Regions from separate parts of the Rhizobium sp. CRRU65 genome, predicted to be linked through region 3. Evidence: predicted binding sites of a transcription regulator. Region 3 holds the regulator's gene; each other region holds the start of a gene.
The links. The regulator PhoB, encoded in region 3, activates phosphate uptake and scavenging genes when phosphate is short. The targets are predictions, from matches to a motif close to TGTCATNNANCTGTCAT.

Region 1 (7,124 bases), on a different contig from region 3:
TCGCAACCGCGAAAGGCGCGCAGTTCCTGCGTCCGCCATGACGGCGAAAAACATCAGAGCTGATGATTGGGAACGAAGAGCATCCCGTCAAGGTTGTCGATGTTCTGGCAGTTCAGCACTTGGCAGCGAGGAGTGTCTTTCGAAGGGATATGCGTCCATTCCGCATAATCGGTCGCGTCGCAATAATTGCTGTTGCGGACATAGCGATCGTAGAGCGGCAAGCCACGGGGAGACTGGTAGCGGAAGATGACCGCGCCCTGATTGTGGATGGCGGCACGCACGCTGGCACAGCTCATGGTGAGCGGATTGTAGCGCGAGATCGCCGACGCCGGCGATGCGGCGAGCACGAGCATGAGGGCAAGAGCGATTTTTTTCATCGAATCATCCTCAGGAAGTATCCAATTCATATATACGGGAAAGACAGCAGCCGGTTTCATGGAAACCCAAAAAAACATGCCGGCCGTGCCGAAGGGCTCTCGGGAGTTGGAGAAGCGGACATGAATCACGACGCCTACACGGATGATTACCTCGCCGGAATCCTGCATTCGATAAAGACCATAGCGCTGACCGGCGCCTCGCCCAATCCGGCCCGGCCGAGCAACGGCGTCATGGGCTATCTGCTGTCGCGCGGCTACGAGGTCATTCCCGTCAATCCGGGGCAGGCGGGCAAACAGATCCAGGGCCGCACCGTTTATGCCCGGCTCGCCGACATTCCCGTGCCGATCGACATGGTCGACGTATTCCGCGCCTCCGAATATCTGGATGGGGTCGTCGAGGAGGCACTGGCGCTGAGCCCGCTGCCGAAGATCATCTGGTCCCAGCTTGGTGTCCGCGACGATGCGGCTGCGGCAAAGGCGGAGGCTGCCGGCATCCAGGTGGTGATGAACCGCTGCCCGGCGATCGAGTATCCTCGTCTTATTGCCTGAGTTGCGGTCCGCGGAGACGGATTTTCCACGGAACGCCCATGGGTTGAAACGGATCGCGATTAACTTTCGCAAGCGACAGGCTATGATCCTGGACGTCAGCAATAACGGGAGGACGACATGGCCAAGAACGATCCGGGATTCAACACGTTGGCGATCCATGCCGGTGCGCAGCCCGACCCAACGACTGGGGCGCGGGTAACGCCGATCTACCAGACGACCGCTTTCGTCTTCAATGATTCCGATCATGCCGCCGCACTCTTCGGTCTGCAGGCTTTCGGCAATATCTATACCCGCATCATGAACCCGACGCAGGCGGTACTCGAGGAGCGTGTCGCAGCGCTCGAGGGCGGAACCGCAGCCCTTGCCGTCGCCTCCGGCCATGCGGCGCAGGTGATCGTCTTCCACAATATCATGCGTCCTGGCGAGAATTTCATCGCTGCCCGCCAGCTCTACGGCGGCTCGATCAACCAGTTCGGCCACGCCTTCGAGAATTTCGGCTGGCAGGTGCGCTGGGCCGATGCCGCCGATCCGGCAAGCTTCGAAAGCCAGATCGACGATAAGACGCGCGGCATCTTTATCGAAAGCCTGGCCAATCCCGGCGGTACCTTCGTCGATATCGCCGCCATCGCCGACGTCGCGCATCGCCATGGCCTGCCGCTGATCGTCGACAACACGATGGCGACACCCTATTTCATCCGTCCGATCGAACACGGCGCCGACATCGTCGTGCATTCGCTGACAAAATTTCTCGGCGGCCACGGCAATTCCATGGGCGGCCTCATCGTCGACGGCGGCACCTTCGACTGGTCGAAATCAGGCAATTACCCGATGCTGTCGAGCCCGCGGCCGGAATATAACGGCATGGTTCTGCACGCGACTTTCGGCAATTTCGCCTTTGCGATCGCTGCCCGCGTGCTTGGCCTGCGCGACCTCGGGCCGGCGATCTCGCCCTTCAATGCCTTCCTGATCCTGACCGGCATCGAGACGCTGCCGCTCAGAATGCAGCGCCACAGCGACAATGCGATCGCCGTCGCGAAATGGCTGAAGGCGCACAGCAAGATTGCCTGGGTGAATTATGCCGGCCTCGACGACGACCCGAACCACGCCTTGCAGCAGCGCTACTCGCCGAAGGGCGCCGGCTCCGTCTTCACCTTCGGCGTCAAGGGCGGTTATGAGGCGGGCAAGACGCTGGTCGAGGGGCTGGAGCTCTTCTCCCATCTCGCCAATATCGGCGATACCCGTTCGCTCGTCATCCATCCGGCCTCGACGACGCACCGGCAGTTGACCGACGAGCAGAGGATCGCTGCCGGCGCGGGGCCTGACGTGGTTCGCCTTTCCGTCGGCATCGAGGACGTCAAGGACATCATCGCCGATCTCGAACAGGCGCTCTCGAAGATCTGAGATCAACGAAGTCTATGGTGACCATGACAAACTTTCTCACCTTCAGCATCGACGGCGTCGAACCCGAGTTCGGCGCCCCTGAAGCCGATCGGATTATCTCCGGCGATCCGCATTTCCGTACCTGGAATCTGGAGGAGGCCGAAGGCGGCCTCTATTCCGGTATTTGGGAGGCGACACCGGGCAAGTGGCGGATCGTCTACGAGGAGTGGGAATATTTCAGCCTGCTGTCCGGCCATTCGATCGTGACGGAGGACAGCGGTGAGCCGGTTCATCTGAAGGCGGGCGACCGGATGATCCTCAGACCCGGCTTCAAGGGAACGTGGGAAGTCGTTGAAACGACTCGCAAGGACTATGTGATCAAGGTTTGAGCGGGCCAGCAGACCGACGCTGACGATGGCGGACGGTCCCGATTTGCGGCGATGACGGCCCGTTTCTGCGAATGGCGGCGCCTCTTTCCCGGATAGCACGCTTTTAACCAAACCCATTAATCGGGCCTACATCGGCAAATGCTAAACCTTATCTGCAGCGCATTGCGGACATGATGTCTCCTGCCGTCCCACAGACATGGCCTTGCAATTAATCTTTGCGGAATTTGCATGTCGTCGAATCTTGCAGCCAGGCACGTTCGGACTCAAACGTCTTCCATCATTGCGACAACCGTCTGTTTCCTTGTCGTCGCCCTCGTATTGACTGGCCTGATGGCGCATGTCGTCGTCACCATGACCCGCTCAGTGAACGAGATCGACGATGCCAGGGCCAGTCGCGCCGCCCGCGCGGCGGTCGCAGCCTTTGTGGCTCGCCTGAGCGGGACAACGACGGACAATGCCATATGGGACGATGCCTATAGTGCGGTCTCATCTCCGGCCGCTGCGGATTGGGCCTATGAGAATTGGGGAAAAACCAGCGAGGATTATGCGCTTTATGACGGCGCGATCGTGACCGGCCCTGACCGGTCTTCGATCGTCTCGGCCTATGCCAAAGGCAAGCCCTTCCAGCCGAGCACGTTTTTCGGGGAAGCTTTTTATCAGCAGATCAATGCTGCTGCCGCTCCGGCGAAGGCGCCGGTGGTCAATTTCATCAAGACCGAAAGCGGTATAGCGCTGATCGCCTCGCAGGCGATCCAGCCGTTCGAGACCGCCGCCGAGGTTCCGAAGTTCAGCGTGCTGAGTTTCTATAAGGAGTTTACGTCGGAGGTTCTCGACACTCTCTCCAACGAACATGAACTCGAGGGGCTGAGCCTCGAGACGACCCCCAAGCCGGGATCCCTGAACACGCCGATCACCGACATGAAGGGAGCCGTCATCGGCTATCTCGTTTGGCCGAGCAAAGCCCCCGGAAGCGCCGTGTTTCATCAGGTCTATCCCTATGTTGCAGCTTCTACCGTCATCCTTTCACTATTCTTGATCGGCGTTCTGTTGGTTGGCGCATCCGAGGCGCGGCGCCTGCGCCAACTGGCGCAAACAGCTCGCTTCGAAGCGAGCCATGACAGCTTGAGTGGCTTGTTGAACAGACAGGGGCTTCTCCGCCTGCTGGAGGATCTGGAGAGCCGGGATCCTTCATCGCCGCGGCTTTACTTGGTTGACCTCGACGGCTTCAAGGCGGTCAACGATGCTTGGGGACATGCGGTTGGGGATGATTTGATCCGGATCGTCTCGAACGCGCTGATGACCAGTCATCCCGAAGTCCTGGCCGCGGCCCGGCTGGGAGGCGATGAATTCGCGCTGGTGCACGTTGGATCCACTGCAGGCGAAGAGATCGAAGAGGCGATTCTGGCGCTGTTTGCCGAGCCCTTCAAAATTGACGGGCGAACGATCGAAGTTGGCGCAAGCATCGGAGCTGCGGCGCGCGATGGAGACATATCGCCTTTGGAGCTTCTTCGCAGAGCCGACATGGCCCTCTATCGTGCCAAGGCAAATGGCAAAGGTCAGGCGATTGAATACGACCCCGAACTGGACCGGGAACGCATACGGGTCGCCGAGCTGGAAGGTCTCTTGAAAAACGCCATCGTCAGCGGCGCAATCGAAGCCGTTTTCCAGCCTCTCGTCTCTGCTTCGACCGGTGCTGTCACCGGTCTTGAAGCACTGGCGCGCTGGAAAACTGCAACGGGAAACATCAGCCCGGAAATATTCATCCCTCTTGCTGAAAGATGCGGCCTCATCGATGCCCTTGGCGTCCATATGCTGAGAACGTCGATCGGGCATGCCAAGAGCTGGCCCGGTCTGACTTTGTCGGTGAATGTTTCGCCGATCCAGCTCTGCAATCCGGAATTTGCTGCCCAAGTGATCACGATCCTGCAGGAGTTGGATTTCAATCCAAACCGCCTGACACTGGAAATCACTGAGGGCGTTCTGATGACAAATCCGGATCAGGCCCGTCGGTCGATAGACCAGCTCAAGCGCGTCGGCATAAAGTTTGCTCTTGATGATTTTGGCTGCGGCTACGCCAGCATCGGTGCATTGCGGCAGTTTGGGTTTGATCGCATGAAGATCGACCGCTCGCTGGTGTCCGCTCTCGATGAAACCGCAAATGGCGCCGATATTCTTCGGGCAACCATCTCCCTGGCGACTGCTCTGCAGATTCCCGTGACCGCGGAAGGTATTGAGAATAGCCGTCAGGCGGCGATCTTGCGAGACGCCGGCTGCGATCAGCTTCAAGGGTATATGCTCGGAAAACCCATGTCGGCATGCGACATATCCAGCAGGCTGCAAGAAGAGTCGGCCGCGTGATCTCGTAAAGGCCACGAATTCGGCATCGGGCCTGAGCGGCCCGGCATATCGAAATCCTGAAAACGACATTTCCAGGCGTCGCTGCGGCAATCCACCACAGCCATGCGTCAATCTATCCCAATGTTTTTGCTAAGGCTTTGTTAAGTCCGCGATTCAACGAAAAGGCCGCAACTGCAGCATTTGAGGCACGGCCTCACGTTCGGTTGCAACCGTCAAATTCCGTCATCAAACTGTAATAAAACGCGCCTAGCCCGCCTGCTGTGACGAGCGTTTCAGCGCCCCAGACAATGGACACCCCCTCCATGGCGCTGGTCTCGTTGTTTTTCAAATCCATTAGGGAAGCGCTTCATATGCTCACCAAGAAACTTCTTTCGGCCTGCCTCGGCGCCGGCCTGGTTGCCGCTCTGGCGGTTTCGGCGTCCGCCGCCGATATCACCGGCGCCGGCTCCACCTTCGTTTATCCCGTCCTCTCCAAATGGTCTGCGGACTACAACAAGCAGACCGGCGACAAGCTGAACTACCAGTCGATCGGTTCGGGCGGCGGCATCGCCCAGATCAAGGCTGCAACGGTTGACTTCGGCGCTTCCGACGCTCCCATGAAGCCGGAAGACTTGACGACTGGCGGCTTTGGTCAGTTCCCGCTCGTCGTCGGCGGCATCGTGCCCGTCATCAACGTCAAGGGTATCAAGTCGGGCGAACTGAAGCTCACGGGCAAGGTTCTCGCCGACATCTACCTCGGCAATGTCACCAAGTGGAACGACAAGGCCATCGCCGATCTGAATCCCAGCCTGAAACTGCCCGACAGCCAGATCGCCGTCGTCCACCGTTCGGACGGTTCGGGCACCTCCTTCAACTGGACCAACTACTTCTCCAAGGTCAACGAAGACTGGAAGAGCAAGGTCGGCGAAGGGACCGCCGTCAACTGGCCGGTTGGTATCGGCGGCAAGGGCAATGAAGGCGTCGCCGCTTACGTCACCCGCGTCAAGGATTCGATCGGCTACGTCGAATACGCCTACGCCCTGCAGAACAAACTGCCCTACGTTCTGATCCAGAACGCCGCAGGCCAGTATCCGAAGCCGAATGCGGAAAGCTTCTCGGCTGCTGCCGCCAGCGCCGAATGGACCAAGGCTCAGGACTTCTACCTGATCATGACCAATGCTCCGGGCGAAAAAGCCTGGCCGGTGACCGCCACGACCTGGGCGATCATGTACAAGGAGCCGAAGGATGCGGCGCGCTCCAAGGCTGCCTTCGCCTTCTTCAAGTGGGCGCTCGAAAACGGCCAGAAGGAAGCCTCTGCCCTCGATTACGTTCCGCTTCCGGAAACTCTCGTGAAGCAGATCGAGGATTACTGGACGGCCTCGTTCAAGGGCTGATCCTGACGAAACTGCGGTCGGGGCGGGAAGCGAGGCTTTCCGCCCCGAATGTCTTTGACACCCCTCAAAGCATCAGAGCGTACGGATATGAGCGAAGCAATGGCATCGCTGCCCGCCACAACCGCGGGCGTGAAGCGCCGCGACGGCGCCGCAGGCGATCGTATTTTTTACTGGATAGTTTTCGGCTGCGGCCTGTTTGTTCTTGTCGCACTCTTCACAGCGGCGTTCTCCATGGTCTGGGACGGGTTTCTCGCGTTCCGGACCTTCGGCTTTGGCTTCCTGACCGGCATGGAATGGGATCCGGTTGCCCAGCGGTTCTCGGGCCTGGTACCGATTTACGGCACGCTGGTCACCTCGGCGCTCGCCATGATCATCGGCGTTCCCGTGAGCCTCGGTATCGCCGTTTTCATTACCGAAGTTGCGCCGCGCTCCATTCGCGGCCCGATCGGCGGTGCCATCGAGCTTCTCGCCGGTATCCCCAGCATCATTTACGGCATGTGGGGTCTCTTCACCTTTGCCCCCTTCATGTCGGACTACGTCCAGCCGGTGCTGATCGACTGGCTAGGCCCGATCCCGGTAATCGGCGCATTGTTCACTGGCGCCCCGCTCGGCATCGGCATGCTGACGTCGGGCATCGTGCTGGCAATCATGATCATCCCCTTCGTCTCCTCGGTCACGCGCGACGTCTTCCTGGTCGT
Region 2 (7,124 bases), on a different contig from region 3:
GAAACGATCCGCGCGGTTCTGGATCGCTGATAGGAAGAGTTTGGCATGGCGCAGGTGACGGTAACGATCGACGGCAAGGCCTATCGCATGGCCTGCGAGGAAGGGCAGGAGGATCACCTGACCGATCTCGCCACCCGTTTCGACCGCTATGTCGGCCATCTCAAGGATCAGTTCGGCGAAATCGGCGATCTGAGGATCACCGTCATGGCCGGCATCATGATCACGGACGAGATTGCCGAGTTGACGCGCCGCGTCGCCGGATTGGAGTCCGAGCTCGAGACGCTGCGCGGCAATCGCGATACGGTGCTTGCAGCCACCGCCCGGACCGAGGAAAATCTTGCCGCAGCGCTGAGCGAAGTGTCGAGCCGCATCCGCGGCATCACCGACAAGCTGAATGGCCGGTCCGCCCCCGAACTCAATTGATCCTAGAGCCTTTCCTGGTCAGATTGAAGCATTCTGTTGGCTCAAACGGAGTCGGATGGTCGACCGGCCGGCGTGTCGTAGCCCGGCTCTACGGCCAAGCCGGCCGGTCGATCAGCCGGCCCGTTTCAGCCAACCCGAAGGGCCGGGCATCTTTCCGCCAGGCCAAAGGCGATCGGCTCGGACGTACCAAGAGGTATGCCCTTCGCCAATCGCCTCTGCCCTGACGAAAACCTGCTCCGGCAGAATGCTTCAATCTGACCAGGAAAGCCTCTAATTAAATAGGGGCGGCCTTCCGTCGCCACTGGCGCGGCAGCGCAAACAACCTTATATATCGCCATGCGGTCTGCGCCTCTCGACAGGAACCACAATCCCTGGGGCCATACTCGATCCAAAGGGAGCTGTCCCTGGCCAGGCCCGTGGGCCTGGACACACGGCGCCCACCTACGTTTGTAGGCACCCAGGATCGTAAACATCCATCGGTGGTCGTGGATCGCACCCTTTCCTTCCATTTTCAGCGAAGACGCCGGATATGGCGGGCGAACGCGGGTTGCCCGTTCGCCCTTCTTCAGCGCGTCCGTTACTTCTTCAGACCTGGAAGGGTGACCTGGAAGACCTGGAACATTGTGTCGACGTCGGCACCGCCGTCGGCCTTGTAGGCGGCACCCACCTGGAAACCATCCTGCGTCAAAAAGTCGTTGTCATTGGCGACGAACAGGAAGTAGTCGTCCGGCAGGTTCGGGTTGAGAACGCTCGCCAGACCCATGGCTTCCCATTTTTCCGACAGATTGTTCTTGTCGTTCGGCGCGCCGTTGTGCAGGCCGAAGCGGTCGAGGTCGACCTTGTCGTTGAGGTCGATGAAGGGTGTCAGCGTCGCCGGCGTCAGCGAGGGATCGATGACGCCCTTCGGCGCGATCGGCTTGCCGTCATCGAAATTGCTGCCGGCAATGTCGGTCGCGGCGGAAACGTCGACGATGTCGACCTTGCGGTAGAGCGAGATGTCGCCCTTCAGGCCCTGGCCGTTGCCGCTGTCACGGGCGAGCATCAGGAAGGTCTTGTCGGAAAGAGCAATGATTTCGCTCTCGGCGGCGATCATCGTCTTGTCCTTGGCGTCCTTGAAGACCGGCAGCGGCACGACATATTCGTGCATCAGTTTCAGGTGATCGGGATCGGCGGCGTCATAGATCAGCGCGCGGGTATTCTGCCGGGTCGAGCCGGAATCGCCGCCGTCCTGGCGGGTAGCCGATTGCAGCACAGCGATGATGAACTTACCATCAGGCGTCATCGCCATGCCTTCGAGACCCTGGTTGTTCTGGCGGCCGGTCTCCGGATCTTTCGGGTCCGGAGCGGAGGCGCCGGGGCCGGGATTGTTGGAGGCAAAGCTCAACGCGCCCTTGCGCATCGGCAAAAGCGCCTTCGGCGGCTGGGTGGCGGAGAGCAGGTGGCCGTCAGCGGAGAAGTGATAGATATAAGGACCATATTCGTCGCTGACGAACATGCTGCCGTCGGCCATGCGGATGATGGCTTCATTGTCGAGCGCGATCTTGCCGTTCGTCGCCTGCGGCAGCGGCGGAAAATCACCGGCAGCGGGGCGGACGCCGGATTCCGGGTCGAGACCGGTCATGTCGCCGCCCCTGTCGTCGACGAAGAGTGTGGAATCGACGAGCCTTGCGTCGACGCCCGACTGTTCCTTGCCAACCTCGGGTGCCGCACCCGGAGCGGTCGGCGTCAGGCCGATCGAGATGGTGTTCAGACGTGTCCGGTAATCAACGGTGCCGACGGCGTTGTAACCGCGGTCGGGCAACAGGTAGAGCGTGCCCTTGTAGCCGGCGCCGTCGCGGCTCCAGGCGGCGGGATCGATCGCCATGCCCGAGCCGGAACCGAAGGTCTCGCCGAATTTGTCACGCTGGTTGGCCGGAATGCGGCCGATGCCCACCAGGCCCTTGTTGACGAAGGTGAGGCCGCCGACGGTGGCGGAATTCTCGGCCATTGCGACGACTGGCACGGCGGCGGATGCCGCGAGAACCGCGGCGAAAATTCGCGCTGTGTAAGGTCTGACATTCTTCATGGAAATACCCTCTCGGTCAAAAGCGCTCTCGAAACGGCTTCCGCCCGCAGGCTGGACACCGCTTCAAATGACACCCCGGCCTGGATTCGATTTCCCGATGGCGCAACACGCCCTGGATTTCGTCGCCCCATATCCCCGGCAGACGGTCTATGACGGGATCGTGATATCTGGATGACACTTCTCAGCGATAGCGTCATGCTGGAGAGGAAGTCGGGCTTTCGCGTGTCCGCATTGCAGCTCGCTGCTCTATCCGACCGGGTAAGGCCCTTCGGCGAAGACCTCATCGTGGTAGCCCTTGGAGCCGACAATTCAGCGCCAAAGGGCTTCGCCACTCCCTGTTGTCGCGCAGGCAATCGAGCACGAAACGGAAATCATATCGCGGCTGCCAGCCGAGTTCCCGCCTTGCGCGTTCGTTGACATAGACACGGTCGAGCGAAGGAAACATCTTCCAGCCGCGTGATGCGTAAAGGGCGCCTGCACCCTGGAACAGTCGTTCGACGACGTGAGGCGCGTCGCGCCGGATCGCGGCGAGATCATTTGCCGAAAACGGCGTCGTGGCGGAGATGATGTAGCGGCCAAAGCCAATTGCCGGCGCCTTTTCGAGCGCCAGCAGATGGGCGCCGACCACGTCGCTGATATCGACGCGGCGGTGAAGAAGCTCATTGGCCTGGGCGTTCTCTGCCAAATAGCCGTTGCGAATGTCAGGATCGTCGTCATTTTCGGGAAAGAAACGCGAAGTCCTGAGAATGGCGACCGGCAGGCCGGATTTGCGGGCGAAGAGTTCGCACAGACCTTCGGCGGCGAGTTTCGTCACGCCGTAGATGTTTTTCGCGACGGGAAGCACGTCCTCGGTCACCCATGCCGCCGGTTCGCCGGCAGCCGGCGTCAATGCCGCACCGAAGGTGCTGGTGGTGCTGGTGAAGACGAAGCTTGCGACGCCTGCGGTGGTCGCCTCTTCGAGCAGGTGCAGAGTGCCGGCGATATTGGTGTCGAGGAAATCATAATTGCCGTGGGTCGCCACATGCGGTTTGTGCAACGTCGCGGCATGGATGACGTGGCTGATGCCCGACATCGCCTGGCGGACGAAGGCGCGATCACTGATCGAGCCGACCATGTCGGTAAAAGCCGAGGGCTTGATATCGATGCCGCGCACCCAGCGGCTTTCCGCCCTCAAGGTCTGCATCAGCGCCTCGCCGAGATGGCCGGCACTTCCCGTCACCAGTATCGTCATCACATCGTCTCCTGACCGTTCGGCGGCGGACGCTATAAAGACTAAGGTTTTCAGGCAACGCATAAATTATGCATGGGCGTGCAGGAAAGCTGCAGGCTCAGCCGATGGTCGTGACGAGGCGGCCGGCGCTGCAATCGGAAAGCATGATCCGTTCCCAGGTCACGCGGCCGGCGGCGATCGGCAGCAGCGCATTGCCGTTGGCGCCGGTATCAAGCGTCAGCGACGAGAGCCTGCCCGCATGCCAGCCGCGCTCCTCCAGCGACTGCTCGGCGGCGGCGATCTCGGCGGAGGCGTAGGAGAATAGAGAGCGGCCGAGAAAGGCGCCGAGCGGCGCCCGGCACTCCGCCTGCCGCGGGCGAGAGGCGGCGAGCAGCCGGTGGGTGCGGTCGCAGATCAGATGCACCGGCCGGACGGAATCCTCGACCAGCCCCTTCAGCGCCGCATCGACTGCTGCATGTGGCGGCGAGGCGAAAATCCGTTCCAGCTTGATAGCCTGTTCGGGCGAAAGGGCGAGCTTATCGCGCTCCCAGCGTGAGATCGTCGCCTGGTTGACGCCGAGGAGTTCGGCGAGATGTTCCTGCTTCATGCTCCGCAGCAGCCGCATGCGGCGTATGCCGGCTCCGGATATCGTCATCCGTCTGATCCCGTGTCGTTTTTTGCAGCATAAGGCTTCGGCGGGGCGGGCGGCAAGGCGGTTTGACGCCGGGTCATTATTCGGGCTGACCTTCCAGGTCGCCTTTCAGCCGGTCGAGGATAGAGAGCGCATGGCCGGCATAGGCGCTGATCCAGCGGTCATAGATGTGCTTGATCGGCAGGCTGTTCAGATGGTTCCAGCGCTCGCGGCCTTCCTTCCTGGCGATGACCAGATCGGCCTCTTCCAGTACCTTCAGATGCAGCATCACCGTACAGCGATCCATCTCCGGAAACATCTCGCAAAGGGTCCCTGTGGTTCGGGGGCCATCCTTGAGCAGATCGAGGATTTCGCGGCGGCGATGATGCGCCAGCGCCTTGAAGACAGGGTCGTCGGTTGATTCGCTTGACATGTTATGTTTTTATAACATAATGACGCCAAGTACAACGGAACAGGCACAATGGAGAAGAGGAGAAGTGTCATGTCTCTCGGAATCCGCGTTTCCGGCCGCATCGGCCGTCCCGTCGCAGAGGTGTTCGATGCCGTCGTCAATCCGAAGAAGCTCAGCAGCTATTTCACCACGATCGGCGGAGCGAGCGCGCCGCTCGTGAAGGGCACGACGGTGACCTGGTGGAAGGATGCGCCGGTCGAGGTCGTCGAACTGGTGCCGGAAAGCCGCATCGTGCTGCGCTGGGATGGCGGCACTGGCGAAGACGAGGCGAAGTACAAGACGCTGGTCGAGATGAACTTCAAGCCGCTGGAAGACGGCGGCACGCTGGTGACGATCGCCGAGACCGGCTGGCGCGAAGACGATTCCGGCCGGCGCGGCACCTATCTCAACTGCGAAGGCTGGACGCAGATGCTTTGCTGCATGAAGGCTTTCGTCGAATACGGCATCAATCTGCGCGAGGGCATGTTCCTCAGCGAAATGAAGGGAGAGCCGGCCAGCGCGCCTGATGTTTGAAGGAGTGTGTCGGCATCAAGACGATCGGCAGCGCAATCGTCGCATTCCCCGAAATCACCGAGACTTTGCTTGCCTGTCACACTGCGGGTGCTAATTTCCGGATTCGATACTTCATTTCGGTTTCCAGGAGATTTCATTATGCAGCTTGGCATGGTTGGTTTGGGCCGCATGGGCAATTATATGGTCCAGCGCCTGATGCGGGGCGGTCACGAATGCGTCGTTTACGACGCCAGGCCGGAAAGCGTTGCCGAGCTCGCGGGCCTCGGTGCGACCGGCAGCGCTTCGCTCGCGGAATTCGTCTCGAAGCTCACCCATCCACGCGCGATCTGGCTGATGCTGCCGGCGGCGATCGTCGACAAGGTGCTGGCGAGCCTAGTGCCGCTGCTTGAGAATGGCGATATCATCATCGACGGCGGAAACTCCTATTACCATGACGACATCCGCCGCGGCGCCGACCTCATCACCAAGGGCATCCACTATGTCGATGTCGGCACAAGCGGCGGCGTCTTCGGCCTCGAGCGGGGTTATTGCCTGATGATCGGCGGCGAGAAGGGCATCGTCGAACACCTTTCCCCGATCTTCGCGACGCTGGCGCCTGGCGTCGGCAAGACGGAAGCCTCGCCCAACCGGAGCGTCGAAGCGGCTGCGGCCAGCACCGCCGAGCAGGGTTACCTGCATTGCGGCCCGCATGGCGCCGGTCATTTCGTCAAGATGGTGCATAACGGCATCGAATATGGCCTGATGGCCGCCTATGCCGAAGGTATCAATATTCTGAAGCACGCCAATATCGGCGCCGCCTCGCACGAGACCGATGCGGAAACCGCGCCGCTCGCCCATCCGGAACATTTCCAATATGATTTCAACCTGCAGGATGTCGCCGAAGTCTGGCGCCGCGGCAGCGTCATCACCTCCTGGCTGCTCGATCTTACGGCCGATGCGCTGCATGCCGATCCCGCACTTTCGAAATATGCAGGCCGCGTCTCGGACAGCGGCGAAGGCCGCTGGACGATCATGGCGGCAATCGACGAAAGCGTGCCGACGCCGGTGCTGAGCGCTGCGCTCTACGGTCGCTTCTCCTCGCGCGACAATGACGAATTCGCCAACAAGGTGCTGTCGGCGATGCGCGCGGGCTTCGGCGGCCACGTGGAAAAACCGGCCGTGAAATCCTGAAGGCGAGCGACTTCACTCACCGTTCCGACAAAGCCATCATTCTGAAATCGAGCGCGGCGTTTCGTTTCGAAGAGGCGGCGACGTTGACCTTTCCTAGCCATCAGTATGGTTTTCCTACTGCTTGCTGGCGGCAACGGTCGCGAGTATCCATTGCAAAATGTCGGCGCTGCTCTGCACAAGCGACCGACATTTCATTGGAGGCGGTCATGGAGCGTGGCATGGCAAGGGGCTTGAAGGCCGTCATATTCGGCATGCTGACATTGCTCGCGCTTTTTTCGGCGGTTTCGCCTGGCTTTGCCCAGACGTCGCCGGCGCAGGTGTCGGCCGCGGCCGCCCCGCCGGCCGAGGTGCGTCAGATGATGGAGCTGATGCAGACTCCTCAGGTCAAACAATGGATGTCGACGCAAATGGCGGCAGCACCCGCGAGCGATTCGGCGGCCGGCGACCAGATGTCGGTGCTGTCAGGTCTGCTCCAGCATGCCCGTCGGCACGTCTCGATGGTCTCCGATGCAGCGATGACACTGCCCTCGCAGGTCGGCCATGCTTCTTCGCTGTTTTTCGGCGAGATCGCCGCCATCGGCTGGCCACGCATGATAGCGCAGTTTCTGGCGATTTTCCTGCTCGGCACCATCGTCGAGCG
Region 3 (7,124 bases):
GACGTCGCCTACGTTCCTGCCGACATCTACAAGGCCCTCGCAGCCCAGGTCGTCGTCGACGGCAAGCTCGTCGCCAACCCTTACAAGAAGTGGTCGGAAGTCAACCCGAAGCTTCCGGCTGTTGATATCGCTGCCTACATCCCGGGCGAAAAGCACGGCACCCGCGAAGTTTTCGAACAGAACGTTCTCGCCGCCGGCTGCAAGGCTTCGGGCGCAACTGACGTCATCGCCAAGGAAATCGCCGACAAGGCTGCCCAGGGCAAGGCCTGCGTCGCAGTCCGCAAGGACGGCGTTGCCGTTGACATCGACGGCGACTATCCGGAAACCCTCGCACGCATCGCCGCCAATAAGACCGGCGTCGGCGTATTCGGCCTTTCCTTCTATGAAAACAATGCCGACAAGCTCAAAGTTGCGAGCATGAGCGGTATCGTTCCGTCCACCGAAACGATCGCCAACGGCACCTACCCGGTTTCCCGCCCGCTGTTCTTCTACGTCAAGAAGGCACATCTCGGCGCTGTTCCGGGCCTGAAGGAATACGTCAACTTCTTCGTATCCGACCAGATGATCGGCCCCGACAGCCCGCTCGTCGAATACGGCCTCGTTGCCGCTCCGGACGCAGAGCGCGACGCAATCCGCAAGGACGTCGAAGCAGGCAAGTCCATGTAATCATTTTGCCGGCGCGGTCCTTCTTGGCCCGCGCCGGCGTTGCTTATGTCCCTGCGCGCCAGCGGTTCTGGAGCTGCAGGGTTGGAATTCCTTCTCCATGATTGGAAGCTGAAGGCAGGCTGATGAAGCTGCCGGGCTTTTTGGGGGCTATGGGCCTGGGGACGTAACGAATGAGCACATCCATCATACTTTTGTGCCTTGTGGTGATCGGTGCCGCCGCCTATCTGGTCGCGTGCAGTCGTGCCACGGCGCTTGCCGGAGGCCGATCCTCCGCATTGCATTCACGGCCGGTCTATTACGGCGCCTATGCGGCGATCTGGGCAGTTCTTCCCGCCCTGCTCGTCCTCTGCCTCTGGCTCTCCATCAGCCCCGGCATCATCCAGTCCTCGGTTCGCGGTGCTTTCCCCGACGACATCAAAGCGCAAGCCGCAGTCGAGCAGGATCTCGGCTATTCGACGGTGGCGACGGTTGCCCGCGGCATGACGATGCTGACCTCGGATGAAACTGCCGCGGTCGCCAACGATCCGGCTGCCCTGCAGGCCAAGCTCCTCGAAAAGGGCGTGCCGCTTGCCAGCCAGCCGCTGCCTTACATGCTCGACGCCGCCAAAAAGCTCAACGCGATGAGCATGACGAGCCGCATCGCCATGACGGCGATCGTCTTCGCTCTCGCCGTTGCCGGCGCCTTCTATGCGCTGCGTTCCATCGCTCCGCGCTTCCGCGCCCGCAACCGGGTCGAGCGCGTCATGCTCTGGGGCCTGCTGCTTGCCTCCTCGATCGCCATCCTGACGACGATCGGCATCGTCTTCTCCATGCTGTCGGAAGCCGCCCGCTTCTTTGCGGCCGTTCCCGCCATGGACTTCTTCTTCGGCACCGTCTGGGATCCACGCTTTGCCGGCGCCGGCAGCTCGTCCTTCGGCCAGTTCGGCTTGATCCCGCTGCTGCTCGGCACGATCTATATCGGTCTGGTCGCCATGCTGGTCGCCGTGCCGGTCGGCCTCTTTGCCGCCATCTACATGGCCGAATACGCCTCGCCGAAGCTGCGCGGCGTCGCCAAACCGCTCCTCGAAGTGCTCGCCGGCATTCCGACGATCGTCTACGGCTTCTTCGCGCTCGTCACCGTCGGCCCGTTCCTGCGCGATTTCTCTGCCCAGATCAGCGGCCTTCTGTCCGGCAACTACAGCAACTTCATCCAGGCGCAGAGCGTTCTGACGGCCGGCATCGTCATGGGCATCATGCTGATCCCTTACGTCTCCTCGCTGTCGGACGACATCATCACCGCCGTGCCGCGGACCTTGCGTGACGGTTCGCTCGGTCTTGGTGCCACACGCTCCGAAACCATCAAGAAAGTGGTTTTGCCGGCCGCTCTTCCCGGCATTGTCGGCGCCTTGCTGATGACCGCCTCGCGCGCCATCGGCGAAACCATGATCGTCGTGCTGGCCGCCGGTGTCGCCGCCCGCATCCAGATCAACCCCTTCGAGCCGATGACGACGGTGACCGTCAAGATCGTCAACCAGCTGACCGGCGACCTTGAGTTCACCTCGCCGCAGACGCTGGTTGCCTTCGCCCTTGGCATCACCCTGTTCTGCATCACGCTTTGCCTCAATATCTATGCGCTCTACATCGTGCGCAAATACCGGGAGCAGTACGAATGACGGATATTGTTTCTCCCACATCAGGCGTCACCGTTTCCAAGGCGCCGGTGCGCCGCGATATCGGCATCAAGCGCCGCTATGCCGCCGAGCGCCGGTTCCAGGCCTATGGCATCGCCGCCATCACCTTCGGTCTCGTCTTCCTGTTCATCCTGCTGTGGACGGTGATCGGCAAGGGCTATACCGCCTTCCAGCAGACGGCGATCACCCTGCCGATCGAATTCTCCGAGAAGACGATCGACCCGAACAACAAGCGTGCGACCGACCCTTCGGTGTTGATCGCCGCCAATTATCCGGTTCTCCTGCGCGACGCGATCGTCAAGCAGCTGAACGTCAATGCCGCGAGCCGTCCCGATGTGCGCGATGCATCCGCCATGCTCTCCAAGGGTGCGCCGGTCCAGCTGCGCGACATGGTCGTCGCCGATCCGTCCATCATCGGCAAGACGGTCAATGTCACGGTGCTTGCCGACGCCAATGTCGACAGCGCCAACAAGGGCCAGATCGATCTGTCGGTCGATGAGAAGAACCGCAAGGTCAACGACAAGCAGGTCGGCTGGATGAACGAGTTGAAGGCGAGCGGCGCTCTCCACAAGCAGTTCAATACCGGCCTCTTCGTCAACGGCAATTCCAGCCGTCCGGAGGCCGCGGGCCTGGGCGTCGCCCTGATCGGCTCGCTCTACCTGATGCTGATCGTCCTCGTGCTTGCTCTGCCGATCGGCGTCGCCGCCTCGATCTATCTCGAGGAGTTCGCACCGAAGAACAAGCTGACGGACCTGATCGAGGTCAACATCAACAACCTCGCTGCGGTCCCCTCGATCGTCTACGGTCTGCTCGGTCTTTCCGTCTTCATCAACTTCATCGGCCTGCCGCGCTCGGCCTCGCTGGTCGGCGGCCTGGTGCTGACGCTGATGACCCTGCCGACGATCATCATCGCGACGCGCGCCGCCCTTCGCGCCGTGCCGCCGTCGATCCGCGCCGCGGCCCTCGGCCTCGGCGCTTCGAAGATGCAGATGGTGTTCCACCATGTTCTGCCGCTCGCCATGCCCGGCATCCTCACCGGCACGATCATCGGCCTGGCGCATGCGCTCGGCGAAACCGCGCCGCTGCTTCTGATCGGCATGGTCGCCTTCGTCGCCAACGCGCCGACGACACCGCTCGATCCCTCGACGGCTCTGCCCGTACAGGTCTATATGTGGGCCAACGAGGCCGAACGTGCCTTCGTTGAGCGTACTTCGGGTGCCATCATCGTCCTGCTCCTGTTCCTGATCGTCATGAACATGGGCGCCATCCTCTTGCGTCGTCGCTTCGAGCGCCGCTGGTAAACGGAGTTACAAGATCATGAACATGTTGACGGAAGCTGCAGTTGAAAAGGCGCTGGATCACAAGATGAGCAACGTCCCGTATAAGATGATCGGAAAGGATGTCTCGGTTTACTACGGCGAAAAGCGCGCGCTATTCGATGTGAACCTGAACATCCGCGAAAACACCGTAACCGCCCTGATCGGCCCGTCCGGCTGCGGCAAGTCGACCTTCCTGCGTAGCCTCAACCGCATGAACGACACGATCGACGGCTGCCGCGTCACCGGCAAGATCACGCTGGATACCGACGATATCTATGATCCCGATATCGACGTCGTCGAACTTCGTGCCCGCGTCGGCATGGTCTTCCAGAAGCCGAACCCGTTCCCGAAGACGATCTATGAAAACGTCTCCTATGGCCCGCGCATCCATGGCCTTGCCAAGTCGAAGGCCGATCTCGACCAGATCGTCGAGACCAGCCTGCAGCGCGCCGGTCTCTGGAACGAGGTCAAGGACCGCGTGCACGAATCCGGCACCGGCCTGTCGGGCGGTCAGCAGCAGCGCCTCTGCATTGCCCGTGCCGTCGCCGTCAGCCCGGAAGTCATCCTGATGGACGAGCCCTGCTCGGCGCTCGACCCGATCGCCACCGCCAAGGTCGAGGAGCTGATCCACGAGCTGCGCGAGAACTACACGATCGTCATCGTCACCCATTCCATGCAGCAGGCCGCGCGTGTTTCGCAGCGCACCGCCATGTTCCACCTCGGCAATCTCGTCGAGGAGAACGACACCGACAAGATGTTCACCAATCCCGACGATCCGCGCACCCAGGACTATATCATGGGTCGCTTCGGCTGATTTTGGCGTCACCAAGCCTTTCCGTTATTCGAGGATAAAGCCCCATGGCATCGACACATATTTATTCTGCCTATGATGATGATCTGAAGTTCCTGTCCAGGCGGATTTCCGAAATGGGCGGCCTGGCCGAGCAGATGGTCGCCGAAGCCGTACGGGCGCTCGTCAACGGCGATACCGCGCTGGCGCAGAAGGTCATCTCCGACGATGTGATCCTCGATCACGCCGAACGCGAAATCGGCGACAAGGCGATCGTCACCATCGCCCGCCGCCAGCCGATGGCCGCGGACCTGCGCGAAATCATGGGTTCGATCCGCATCGCCGCCGATCTCGAACGCGTCGGCGACCTCGGCAAGAACACTGCCAAGCGCGTCATCGCCGTCCAAAGCACCGGCGTTCCCCGCAAGCTCGCCCGCGGCCTCGAGCATCTGTCCGAGCTGGCGCTCGTCCAGCTCAAGGAAGTGCTCGACGTCTACACCAATCGTTCCGCCGACAAGGCGAATGCGATCCGCGAACGCGACAACGAGATCGACGCGATGTACACCTCGCTGTTCCGCGAGCTCCTGACCTACATGATGGAAGATCCGCGCAACATCACCAGCTGCACGCATCTTCTCTTCTGCGCCAAGAACATCGAGCGCATCGGCGACCACGCCACCAACATCGCCGAGACGATCTATTACATGACGACAGGCGCGCAGCCGGAAGGCGATCGGCCGAAGGACGACAGCGCCAACACCGTCGGCGCGGTCACCGAATAACTGCCCACACCCCGCCGCTTGCGTGCGCGCCCGTCCGGGCGCGCAAAGAGGTCGCAGCCAATTTTTAAATTTGCGCAGGATGCATTGCTTAAATCACCCTGGTTTAAGGATCATGCGCGAGGAGACCGACACGCATGATCCCGAGAGTTGCAGTTGTTGAAGACGAGGAAGCCCTCAGCGTGCTTCTTCGCTACAATCTCGAAGCGGAAGGCTTCGAGGTCGATACCATCCTTCGTGGCGACGAAGCCGAAATGCGGCTTCAGGAGCGCACGCCCGATCTTCTCATCCTTGATTGGATGCTGCCCGGCGTCTCCGGCATCGAGCTCTGCCGGCGCCTGCGCATGCGGCCGGAGACCGAGCGTCTGCCGATCATCATGCTGACGGCGCGCGGCGAAGAGAGCGAGCGTGTCCGCGGATTGTCGACGGGCGCCGACGATTATGTCGTCAAGCCCTTTTCGACCCCCGAACTCGTTGCCCGCGTCAAGGCGATGCTGCGTCGCGCCCGTCCCGAGGTGCTGTCGACGGTGCTGAAATGCGGTGACATCGAGCTCGACCGTGAGACCCATCGCGTCCATCGCAAGACCCGCGAAGTCCGCCTCGGCCCCACCGAATTCCGCCTGCTGGAATTCCTGATGTCGTCGCCGGGCCGGGTCTTCTCCCGCTCACAGCTGTTGGATGGTGTCTGGGGCCACGATATCTATGTCGACGAGCGCACCGTCGACGTCCATGTCGGCCGCCTGCGCAAGGCGCTGAATTTCTCCAACATGCAGGACGTCATCCGCACCGTCCGCGGCGCCGGTTATTCGATGGAAGCCTGAGGGCTTTCATCTGAGCCTGCTGAGCCCTGGCAAAACCCGCGACGTCATCCTCGGCCTTGTGCCGAGGATCTGCGCACGCCAAATGAAGTATTTGAAAATAAAGTTTTTTCCCTCAAGTAGTTGAGGTGATCAGATGCTCGGCACAAGGCCGAGCATGACGGAGGGAAACCTGAGCTTCCATCCGCGCATAAAAAAACGGGCCACTCGGCCCGTTTTCTGCATTCTAACGATGGTCAGCCCGTTCAGCTGGCCCGCGCCGCTGCCCGGCGGCGTTCATTCACCGGCTGGTAGGCAAGCTTCTGGTGATAACCGCAATAGGGCGAATTGTCGGGGGACTCGCAGCCGCAGAAATGGAAGTCATCCTTCAGCGGATCGCCGACCGGCCACTTGCAGGTGCGTTCGGTCAGTTCCGTCAGGCCGAGGCGGCGGGAAATCGGCACCACCACATTGCCTCTCGGCACGTATTCCATTTCCTCGATCGTTTCGATCTCGATCTCTTCCTTCAGCATCGTCGCGCCCTGCTGGCGGGTGACGGTGCGGGTGGTGATGCGAGAGGCGAAGTTCGGCGCGCGCGGCGCCGATGTATTGCGCTTCGGCGTTCGCGCCGCGGTGTTGGTGCCGCCGGCCTTGGCACGGCCGGGAAGGCACAGCCGGTGCACTTTACCGATGACCGCGTTTCGGCTGACACCGCCAAGTTGTGCCGCGATCTGGCTCGCGCTCAGTCCTTCGGCCCAAAGCTTCTTGAGTTTCTCGACCCGCTCGTCTGTCCAGTTCATGCCCTGTCTCCACCTTTTGCGTTGGTGATGGCAGAATCCCTCACCGTTGTCCCGGGAGCTCCGAAACAAGAAACGCTTGATCAATTTTGGTGACTAGTTCCGCCGCATGCAGTCTAGTAATTGATCTTTAACCTAGTGTGAGCCTGACTCCGTGACAAGAGTCGCATGAATCCGGATGAATCGAATTCGTAGTTTTCCCCAACTTGCTGTCCCTGCGTGGCATTTCTGCAATAATGCCTGTTGAAGACTGAAAATGCCGCTGTACACCTGTGCTGCATACGCTAAGGGCGCCGTTTTGTTGAC

Region 1: a site for PhoB is predicted at 5,274-5,290, ahead of pstS (phosphate ABC transporter substrate-binding protein PstS). Genes of this name have one in related genera too.
Region 2: a site for PhoB is predicted at 2,649-2,665, ahead of ACM5SV_RS33660 (esterase-like activity of phytase family protein). Genes of this name have one in related genera too.

The regions. Positions count from the first base shown of each region.
Region 1 covers NZ_JBLYZH010000004.1:354,066-361,189, forward strand. The annotation lists gene ACM5SV_RS10735 (hypothetical protein) at 54-377, opposite strand; gene ACM5SV_RS10740 (CoA-binding protein) at 498-926, shown strand; gene ACM5SV_RS10745 (O-acetylhomoserine aminocarboxypropyltransferase) at 1,044-2,327, shown strand; gene ACM5SV_RS10750 (cupin domain-containing protein) at 2,351-2,695, shown strand; gene ACM5SV_RS10755 (EAL domain-containing protein) at 2,924-5,053, shown strand; gene pstS (phosphate ABC transporter substrate-binding protein PstS) at 5,404-6,426, shown strand; gene pstC (phosphate ABC transporter permease subunit PstC) at 6,514-7,124, shown strand, end outside.
Region 2 covers NZ_JBLYZH010000024.1:92,739-99,862, reverse strand. The annotation lists gene ACM5SV_RS33675 (DUF4164 domain-containing protein) at 1-30, shown strand, start outside; gene ACM5SV_RS33670 (cell division protein ZapA) at 46-423, shown strand; RNA gene ssrS (6S RNA) at 761-919, shown strand; gene ACM5SV_RS33660 (esterase-like activity of phytase family protein) at 1,001-2,488, opposite strand; partial or broken gene ACM5SV_RS33655 (NAD-dependent epimerase/dehydratase family protein) at 2,735-3,719, opposite strand; gene ACM5SV_RS33650 (helix-turn-helix transcriptional regulator) at 3,817-4,353, opposite strand; gene ACM5SV_RS33645 (ArsR/SmtB family transcription factor) at 4,430-4,762, opposite strand; gene ACM5SV_RS33640 (SRPBCC domain-containing protein) at 4,832-5,314, shown strand; gene gnd (phosphogluconate dehydrogenase (NAD(+)-dependent, decarboxylating)) at 5,453-6,484, shown strand; gene ACM5SV_RS33630 (mechanosensitive ion channel family protein) at 6,691-7,124, shown strand, end outside.
Region 3 covers NZ_JBLYZH010000031.1:15,221-22,344, forward strand. The annotation lists gene ACM5SV_RS35775 (substrate-binding domain-containing protein) at 1-666, shown strand, start outside; gene pstC (phosphate ABC transporter permease subunit PstC) at 837-2,318, shown strand; gene pstA (phosphate ABC transporter permease PstA) at 2,315-3,637, shown strand; gene pstB (phosphate ABC transporter ATP-binding protein PstB) at 3,654-4,469, shown strand; gene phoU (phosphate signaling complex protein PhoU) at 4,514-5,227, shown strand; gene phoB (phosphate regulon transcriptional regulator PhoB) at 5,362-6,045, shown strand; gene ACM5SV_RS35805 (GcrA family cell cycle regulator) at 6,288-6,821, opposite strand.